DNA from 3 places in the Microbispora sp. NPDC046933 genome. Region 2 is predicted to be linked to each of the others. Evidence: riboswitches for the same ligand, from Rfam matches in the RefSeq annotation. Region 2 holds a riboswitch; each other region holds the start of a gene.
What was found. A riboswitch is a leader RNA that binds a small molecule or an ion and turns the genes downstream of it on or off. The one in region 2 is predicted to bind cobalamin.
Positions count from the first base shown of each region.

Region 1: it holds a riboswitch for cobalamin, as region 2 does, so the genes downstream of both, ABZ857_RS23190 (cobyric acid synthase) here and ABZ857_RS13540 (ribonucleoside-diphosphate reductase subunit alpha) in region 2, are expected to answer to the same signal.
Region 3: it holds a riboswitch for cobalamin, as region 2 does, so the genes downstream of both, ABZ857_RS11855 (ABC transporter substrate-binding protein) here and ABZ857_RS13540 (ribonucleoside-diphosphate reductase subunit alpha) in region 2, are expected to answer to the same signal.

Region 1 covers NZ_JBEYWW010000017.1:115,899-119,099, forward strand. The annotation lists gene ABZ857_RS23185 (serine/threonine-protein kinase) at 1-926, shown strand, start outside; cobalamin riboswitch at 989-1,112, shown strand; gene ABZ857_RS23190 (cobyric acid synthase) at 1,226-2,731, shown strand; gene cobN (cobaltochelatase subunit CobN) at 2,728-3,201, shown strand, end outside.
Region 2 covers NZ_JBEYWW010000008.1:190,511-193,711, forward strand. The annotation lists gene ABZ857_RS13535 (L-threonylcarbamoyladenylate synthase) at 1-804, shown strand, start outside; cobalamin riboswitch at 1,088-1,312, shown strand; gene ABZ857_RS13540 (ribonucleoside-diphosphate reductase subunit alpha) at 1,444-3,201, shown strand, end outside.
Region 3 covers NZ_JBEYWW010000007.1:140,175-143,375, forward strand. The annotation lists gene ABZ857_RS11845 (Gfo/Idh/MocA family oxidoreductase) at 1-87, shown strand, start outside; gene ABZ857_RS11850 (acyltransferase) at 50-1,324, opposite strand; cobalamin riboswitch at 1,741-1,876, shown strand; gene ABZ857_RS11855 (ABC transporter substrate-binding protein) at 1,954-2,904, shown strand; gene ABZ857_RS11860 (iron ABC transporter permease) at 3,018-3,201, shown strand, end outside.

The DNA.
Region 1 (3,201 bases), on a different contig from region 2:
TCGCCGGCGAGCCGCCCGCACCCGCCTGGGACGTGTTCGCGTGGGGCTGCGTGATGGTGTTCGCCGCCACCGGCAGGCCGCCGTTCGGCGACGATACGCTGCCCGCCGTCCTGAACCGCGTGCTCACCAAGGAGCCCGACCTCGGCGACCTGGAGGAGCCGTTGCGCTCCATCGTGGCGCTGGCCCTGCGCAAGGACCCCGCGGAGCGCCCGGACATCGTCCACATCACGATGCGGCTGCTCGGCGCGGTTCCGGAGGGGACCGCCGGCGACATCCCGGGCGCGCTCACCGCCGCGCGGCGTTCCCCGTCCGCGGGACCGGATACCGTCCCCTCGCCGCGCGGCTCGGGCCGCCGCCGGGGCCTGCTCGCGGGGGCGGCGGTCACACTCGCGGTCGCGGCGACGGCGGGGGTGCTGCTGTCCACGCTGCCGTCCGAAGGCGTCGCCGACGATGACGCGAGGCGCACGACGGCCGTCGTCACGCCGGCCCCCTCGCCTACGCCCACGACCACGACGCCCACGACCACGACGCCTACTCCGATGCCCACTCCGACGCCCGCCGCGACGTCAGCAGGGCGCGAGCCCCTGCGCTTCGGCGCACGCTTCGCGGGCGTGTGGCGCGGCAGGGTGACCTTCGAGCCCGGCGGGCACGACACGCTCGTCCTGACCGTGCCCAAGGGAGGCGACACCGTCACCGAGCAGTTCGTCGACTACCGCTGCGTGGGCAGGTCCAGGCTCGAGGTGGTCAGCGGGACGACGGTGCGGCTGAAGCGGGTGTCCATGCGGGGCAACTGCGTGCGCAACGGCACGATCTACCTGACGGTCCACGACAACGGGGCGATGACGTTCGACTACAACGGGCACGGCGAGAACGCGGTGACGAAGAACGTGCCGTTCTACATGATCGCCACACTCAAACACACATAGCACCACACTTGCGGGACATACGGCACGAAGGTGTATGTTGACCACCGCAAGCGACGGACGCGGAGGAAGCCGGTGTGAATCCGGCGCGGTCCCGCCACTGTCACCGGGGAGCGACCCTCACCCACGCCACTGCCCAGCACGGGCGGGAAGGCCGGGGGAAGCGCCGATCCGGGAGCCAGGATACTCCGGCCGTCGGACCTTCTACCGGGGGCGCGGATACCCCCAGGGGGGACATGCCATGGCCCGGACAGGCCTGCGCGCACGCGCCTCACTGCCGGTTTCGCGCTCCACCGCCTGACGTGGCGACCAGTGGCGGCCTGCTCGTCGCGGGCACCACCTCCGATGCCGGGAAGAGCGTCCTGGTGGCCGGCCTGTGCCGGTGGCTGGCCCGCCGCGGCGTACGGGTCGCGCCGTTCAAGGCGCAGAACATGGCGCTCAACTCGATGGTCACCGCCGATGGCGGCGAGATCGGACGGGCCCAGGCGATGCAGGCGGCGGCCGCCCGGGTCGAGCCCGAGGCCGCGATGAACCCGGTGCTGATCAAGCCCGCCGGGGAGCGGCACTCGCACGTCGTCGTGCTCGGCCGCGCGCACGCCGACGTGGACGCCCTGTCCTACCGCGACCACAAGATGCGCCTGCTCGACGTCGCCCTCGACGCGCTCGACGGCCTGCGCCGCCGCTACGACGTGGTGATCTGCGAGGGCGCGGGCAGCCCCGCCGAGGTCAACCTCCGCGACCGCGACATCGCCAACATGGGCCTGGCCCGCGCGGCCGGCCTGCCGGCGCTCGTCGTCGGCGACATCGACAGGGGCGGCGTGCTCGCGCACTTCGCCGGCACCCTCGCCGTGCTCGACCGGCACGACCAGCGGCACATCGCCGGATTCGTGGTCAACAAGTTCCGCGGCGACCTCGCGCTGCTGCGGCCCGGGCTCGACTGGCTGGCGGAGGCGACCGGACGCCCGTGCCTCGGCGTGCTGCCGTGGCGGTCCGGGCTCTGGCTCGACGTGGAGGACTCCCTCGACCTCGACAGCCGTCCCGGCCTGCTCACCCCGCCGGTGGGGCGTGAGGTGCTGCGCGTGGCGCTGGTGCGGCTGCCCCGCATGTCCAACGTCACCGACGCCGACGCGCTGGCCGCCGAGCCGGGGGTGAGCGTGCGCCTGGCCACCACCCCCGCCGAGCTCGCCGACGCCGACCTCGTCGTGCTGCCCGGCACCCGCGCCACCGTCGGCGACCTCGCCTGGCTGCGCGAGCGCGGTCTGGACGCGGCGCTGCGCCGCCGCGCCGCCCAGGGCCTGCCGGTGCTCGGGATCTGCGGCGGCTTCCAGATGCTCGGCACGGTCGTCGACGACGACGTGGAGAGCAGGGCGGGCCGGGTGCCCGGCCTGGGGCTGCTGCCGGCCCGCACGGCGTACGCGCCGGACAAGGTGCTCGCGCTCGCGGAGGGCGAGTGGCGCGGCCAGGAGGTCACGGGCTACCAGATCCACCACGGCCGGGTCACGGCAGAGGGCGGCGAGCCGTTCCTCGACGGCTGCCGGGTGGGGCCGGTGTGGGGCACGACCTGGCACGGCCTGTTCGAGCGCGACGGGTTCCGCAGAGCCTTCCTCGCCGAGGTCGCCGCCGTCACCGGCCGCGACTGGCTGCCGGGGACCGGCACGTTCGCCGCGCACCGGGAGGCCCGCCTCGACGCGCTGGGCGACCTGGTCGAGGAGCACCTGGACACCGAGGCCGTGTGGCGGCTGATCGAACGCGGCGTGCCCACCGGCCTGCCCACTGCCGAGATCGCGTTGCGGGAGGCCCGCTCATGACGATGCTGCTGCTGTCCACCGCCGACACCGAGTTGCTCGCCGCGACCCGCAGCGGGGCGGGCTGGCGGGTCGCCAACCCCGCGCGTACGGCCCCCGAGGACGTGCCCGCCCTGGTGGACGGCGTGGACGCCGTCGTCGTCCGGCTGCTCGGCGGCAGGCGCTCGTGGCCCGAGGGACTCGACGCCGTGCTGGCCGCCGGGCGGCCCACCGTCGTGCTCGGCGGCGAGCAGGCCCCGGACGCCGCGCTGATGGCCCTGTCCACCGTGCCGTCCGGGGTCGCGGCGCAGGCACTCGCCTATCTGGCCGAGGGCGGCCCGGACAACCTGGCGGAGCTGCGCCGCTTCCTGTCCGACACGCTCCTGCTGACCGGCGAGGGGTTCGCACCGCCCCGGCGTACTCCGGAGTACGGCGTGCGGCCCGGCCGGGCCCGCCGGGAGGGCCGCCCGCTGGTCGGGGTGGTCTACTACCGG
Region 2 (3,201 bases):
CATATCGGCGGCGCGGAGCACCTGGGCGACTGGGTCGAGGACGTGCCCGTGACCGCGCGCCTGTTGGCCGAACGCTTCTGGCCTGGGCCACTCACGCTGGTCCTGCGGCGCGGTCGCCGGGTGCCCCTCGAAGCGACCGGTGGCCTGGAGACGGTGGCCGTGCGCGTGCCCGACCACCCCGTCGCGCTCGCGCTGCTGTCGGCCTTCGGCGGAGGTGTCGCGGCCCCGTCCGCCAACCGCTTCGGCTCGGTCAGCCCCACGACGGCGAACCACGTCCGTACGGAGCTCGGTGATGCCGTCGACTTCGTGCTGGACGGCGGCCCCTGCGAGGTCGGCGTCGAGTCGACCATCGTCGACGCCACAGGCGACACCCCGAGCGTCCTTCGGCCCGGCGGGGTGACGCGGGAGGACCTCGAAGCGGTGCTGGGGGGCACGCTCGCGGTCCACTCGACGAGCCGCATTCGGGTGCCGGGCCAGCATCCGTCACACTACGCGCCGCGTGCGCGGGTCGTCCTCGTCGAGCCCGAGAAGGTCGTCGTCGAAGCGGAGCTCGCGCAGGAGCTGGGGCACCGGGTGGGTGTCTTTCTTCCCCCTTCCTATGGCGACGCTCAGGTGAAGGCGCATGCCGTGGTGGCGGTCCCCGGTTCGATGGCCGCCTACGCGCGCGGGCTGTACGGGTTCCTGCGCGAGCTCGACCAGCGGGGGTGCGACCTCATCGTCGCGTCCTTGCCGGTGGAGGAGGGGCTGGGGCTGGCGATCGCCAACCGGCTCCGCCGCGCCGCGGGGCCCCGGCCGTCCGAGTGACCGGCGCCCGCGCCGGTCGATGTTCCTGCCGACACCTGATGCGCGTCCGGCCCCGCTTGCACAAGACGGCCGAACGGAAACGCCCGGGTGAGCTCTCCACCCTGACCACCGGGTGGTGACCGAGAAGCTTCACCGCCTTCGCACGCGAGCTGAGCCGGAGCACCGGCGCCCTCGCGCCCTGTCCCGCGCCCGCTGAGGAACGGCTGTTTTCGCCGGGCACACAAAGGGCGCGTAACCCCTGTGACGCGACATGTTGGGTGTGACTTTTCCTCGCCCCCTATATATGGTGGTCGCTGCAGCTGGTTCGGCCGTCCATCCAGGACGGCCGAGGCAAGAGGGAACCCGGTGCGAGTCCGGGACTGCCCCGCAGCGGTGAGTGGGAACGACCGTTGTCACACGCACTGGATCCGGCCTACCGGCGATCTGGGAAGCGACAACCAGTAGGCAACGCGGCGACATGCCGCGCCGCCCACGAGTCCGAAGACCTGCCAGCGCGCCGCGTACTGGATGAATGGGTACGCGGCCGGTCGGAGGCCGCGCGGGACGGCTGATGGCTCTGGCGGACCGCTTTCGCGTGCTCGCCGGGATGCCTCCTGCGCGGTGCCTCGGGCCTTGGGACCGAGTTCGCGAGGAGAGGCTGTGACGGTCACAGGGGTGTCACCGGACGGGGTGTCGTCGGTGGACGCCGAGCGGCAGGTGTCCATGCCGCGACGGGTGCAGATGCACGTACGCAAGCGCAACGGGGCGAGCGAGCCGGTCGACGTCAACAAGATCGTCCGAGCGGTGGAGCGCTGGGCGGACGATCTCACCGACATCGATCCGCTCCGCGTGGCGACCAAGACGATCAGCGGCCTGTACGACGGGGCCACCACCGCCGAGCTGGATCGGCTGTCGATCCAGACCGCGGCGGAGATGATCGGCGAGGAGCCGCAGTACTCACGCCTGGCCGCCAGGCTGCTGGCCGGGTACATCGACAAGGAGGTCCGCGGCCAGGGAGTGGCCTCCTTCAGCCAGGCGATCCGGCTCGGGCACGCGCAGGGGCTGATCGGCGACGCCACGGCCGGCTTCGTCGCCGCGAACGCCCGCAAGCTCGACGACGCGATCGACCCGAGAGGCGACCTCCGGTTCGAATACTTCGGCCTGCGCACGGTGTACGACCGTTACCTGCTGCGCCACCCTTCCACCCGGCTGGTGCTGGAGACCCCGCAGTACTGGCTGCTGCGCGTGGCGTGCGGCCTGGCGACCACACCGGCCGAGGCGATCGGGTTCTACCGGCTGATGTCGTCGCTGGCCTATCTCCCCAGCTCGCCGACGCTGTTCAACTCGGGGACCCGGCACACCCAGATGTCCTCCTGCTACCTGGTCGACTCTCCCCGCGACGAACTGGGCTCGATCTACGAGCGGTACGCGCAGGTGGCGCAGCTGTCGAAGTTCGCCGGAGGGATCGGCATCTCCTGGTCGCGGGTCCGTTCGCGGGGGGCGCTCATCCGGGGCACCAACGGGCACTCCAACGGCATCGTGCCGTGGCTGCGCACCCTCGACGCGTCGGTGGCCGCCGTCAACCAGGGTGGCCGCCGCAAGGGCGCGGCCTGTGTCTATCTGGAGACCTGGCACCCCGACATCGAGGAGTTCCTCGAACTGCGCGACAACACCGGCGAGGACGCCCGCCGCACCCACAACCTCAACCTCGCCAACTGGATCCCGGACGAGTTCATGCGCCGGGTCGAGGCCGACGCGATGTGGTCGCTGTTCGACCCGAACGAGGTCCCGGAGCTGCCCGACCTGTGGGGCGAGGACTTCGACGCCGCCTACCGCGCCGCCGAGGCCGCCGGCCGGTACGTCCGGCAGGTCAAGGCCAGGGACCTGTACGCCAGGATGATGCGCACGCTGGCCCAGACCGGCAACGGCTGGATGGCCTTCAAAGACGCGTCCAACCGGCTGTGCAACCAGACCGCCGAGCCCGGCAACGTGGTGCACCTGTCCAACCTGTGCACGGAGATCATCGAGGTGTCCGGCGACACGGAGACCGCCGTGTGCAACCTCGGCTCGGTCAACCTCGCCGCGCACCTCGCCACGCACCCTGCCGGAAGCGAGATGGACTGGGAGCGGCTGCGCGCCACCGTGCGCACCGCGGTCACCTTCCTCGACCGCGTCATCGACATCAACTACTACCCGAGCCCGCAGGCCGCGGCCAGCAACCCCCGCTGGCGCCCGGTCGGCCTCGGCGTGATGGGCCTCCAGGACGTCTTCTTCGCGCTTCGGATGCCGTTCGACTCCCCCGAGGCGAAGGAACTGTCCACCCGCATCGCCGAGGAGATCTATCTGACGGCGTTGGAGACCTCGGCCGACCTGGCCGCGAAGGCGGGCCCTCATCCGGCCTTCCAGCAGACCCGGGCC
Region 3 (3,201 bases), on a different contig from region 2:
GGCGGCGGGCATCCGCTCGACGCCCGCCACGGCCTGCGCCTGCAGGAGGTCATCGACGACGTGGAGCGGCAGCTGCGGGCCGGCTGACCAGGGCCAGGCCCGCGACCAGGGCGGCCGACGCGATCAGCGGCGCCGGGCCGGGTGCGAAGCCGCTGATCGTGAGGGCGAGCAGCGCGCCGCCGACGAGCGGGGCGGCCGCCACCACGTGCCGGTGGGCGGCGGCGCCCGCGGGCTCCTCGAACCGGCCGAGCAGCGCGGTGAGCGCGACCAGGACCAGCGCCAGGGCGGCCAGCCACAGCGGGACGGCGCTCCACCAGGCCGCCGAGCCGGCGTGCGGGGTCGCCAGCCCGAAGCCGACGGTCGCCACACCGGCGACGGCGACGAGCGCGGTCATGTGCCACAGGTAGACGGTCATCATGCGCGGCGCGAGCGCGGTGAGCACCGCCTCGGCCCGGGGCCGGGCGGCCAGCGCGTTCAGGGCGGGGCGCAGCAGCATCGCCAGGCCGAGCTGGCCCGCGAACAGCGCGAGCAGGCAGGCGCTCGGCGGTGCCATGTTCGAGATCATCCCGGGCATCCCGATCATGCTCGCGGGGTAGGGCCCGGTGGCCACGAGGGCCGCCACCATTCCGAACCCGGCCACCGCGAGCCAGGCGGCGCGGCGCCCCCTCAGCCATTCCAGGCCGCCCTCGGCGTACCGGAACCCGACCTGGTGGACGGCCAGCCAGACGAACGCGACGTTGAGGTAGCCGGCGGCCTCCAGACCGGAGAACCGGACCACGTCCATCAGCACCGCGCCGCCCGCCAGCACCGGCAGGGCCACCCCGGCCCGCACCCGCAGCAGGTGCGGCGTGGCCACCACGGCCAGCAGGTAGACCGCCAGGAACCAGAGCAACTGGCCGACCGTCCGCGCGGCCACCTCCACCGGCTGCGCGGGCACTCCGAGGGCCACCAGGAGGTGGGGGAGCGGCAGCCAGACGACCGCGAGCGGCACCACCGGCCAGGCCAGGCGGCGCACCCGCCGCGCCGTCCATTCGCGGGCCGTGCCGCCCCGGCGGACGGCGGACTGGAAGCTGATCGCGTTGGCCGCGCCGCCGGCGAAGAAGACCAGCGGCATGACCTGCGAGATCCAGGTGACGTACGGAATCGCCGCCAGGGCGTTGCCCGTGGTCAGCCGCCCCTGGGCGTACGACAGGACCGGCATGGTCCAGTGCTGGACGACCACGAGGACCATCCCGAAGACGCGCAGGACGTCGATGAAGCGGTCCCGTGGCGCGGGCGAGGCCGGCGCCCTCTGGGGAGCGGGAGGAAGCATGGTCAGGGACACGGGGGCCGCCTTCGCTGTGTCGGCCGCCGGGGGGGTGGTGGACCCGCGGGCGGCGGGGGTGTCGGTGTCTCGGTGAGCTCGGTGTCTCGGCGAGCTCGGGGTCCCGGTGGGTCTCGGGGTCCGTGGGCTCGGGGTCCCGGTGGGTCTCGGGGTCCGTGGGTCTCGGGGTCCTGGTGGGTCTCGGAGTTTCGGTGGGTCTCGGAGTCTCGGATCCGGGAGCGGTTCAAGCGTCTCGCCTCGGCCCCGCCCGGCGCAGCGACGCGGTCCCTACTTCCGATCATGCGCGGTCCCCTACCGCCGGGGTGGGGCCTGCCCTACCATCCCCGCGTACGCCGAGGCAGGCGGCCCGGCCGACGCGCGTCGCACACACCGCGGTGCGGTGCGGTGCCGGGCGCGGACGGGCCGGGGGTGGACGCCGTGTGAGGGATTGGTACCGTTGCGTCCGACGCGCGCCGCGTAGCGAAGTCCGGTGAGAATCCGGCGCTGTCCCGCAACTGTGGTTCCCCGCCCCGGGGACGAGCCAGGTCGCCTGCGCTGTGCGCCGACGCCATCGACCCTCGTGGAAAAGGGTGATCCGTCGCTTCCAGCGGGTCCCTCGATTCCCGGCATTCCCCCTGATGGAGGACCTCGTGAGGCCCGTACGCACGGCCGTCGCGGGTGTGGTGCTGGGCGTGCTCGCTCTGGCCGGCTGCGGCCAGACCGACGGCGCCGCCACGTCCGCGACCCCCACATCCACCGCCTCGGACGGCGCCGGGCAGGGTGCGTTCCCCGTCACGGTCCAGGCGGGCAACGGCGCGGTGACCATCGCCAAGAGGCCCGAGCACATCGTGTCGCTGTCCCCGACGGCCACCGAGATCCTGTTCGCGATCGGCGCGGGCGGCCAGGTGGCGGCGGTGGACGACCAGTCGAACTACCCGCCGGAGGCGCCCAAGACGTCGCTGTCGGGGTTCAAACCCAACGTCGAGGCGATCGTCGCCGCGAAGCCCGACCTCGTCGTGCTCGCCAACGACCTGGAGGGCGTGGTCGCCGGGCTCGGCAAGGTCGGCGTGCCGGTGCTGCTGGAACCCGCCGCGACCAAGCTGGACGACACCTACGACCAGATCAGGGACCTCGGCGCCGCCACCGGCAACGCGGCCAAGGCCGAGGAGGTGGCGAGCGGCGTCAAGCAGAAGATCGACGCCCTCGCGGCGGCGGCGCCGAAGGGCAAGGACCTGACGTACTACCACGAGCTGGACACCACGCCCTACGCGGCGACGTCGAGCACGTTCATCGGGCAGGTCTACAGCCTGTTCGGGCTGAAGAACATCGCCGACGAGGCGCCCGACGCGGCGGGCGGCTACCCCAAGCTGTCGGCGGAGTTCGTGGCCAAGGCCGACCCCGACCTGATCTTCCTCGGCGACACCAAGTGCTGCGGCCAGAACGCCGCCGCGCTGGCCAAGCGACCGGGCTGGTCCGGCCTGTCCGCCGTGAAGAAGGGCCGCGTGGTGGAGCTGGACGACGACGTCGCCTCCCGCTGGGGGCCTCGGGTCGCCGACCTCGCCCAGGCCGTCAGCGACGCCGTGCAGAAGGCGGCGAGCTGAGCCGGTGGTGACACGGACACCCGTGGTGGCGCGGTGAGTGGTGGCGTGCTGAGTGGTGGCGTGCTGAGTGGTGGCGTGCTGAGTGGTGGCGCGGTGAGGCCGGTGGTGGCGTGATGACGCCGGTCCGGCCGCGCGGCCGGGCGCTGCTCGTCGCGTCCGCCGTGCTGGCGGCCAGTCTCGTCCTCGGCCTGATGGCGGGCGCGGCGGGCATCTCGCCCCGCGCCATCGTGCTGGCGCTGCTCGACCGCCTGCCGCTGGTGTCCGTGCACTCGGGGCTCACCCCGGTCGAGGAGGGGC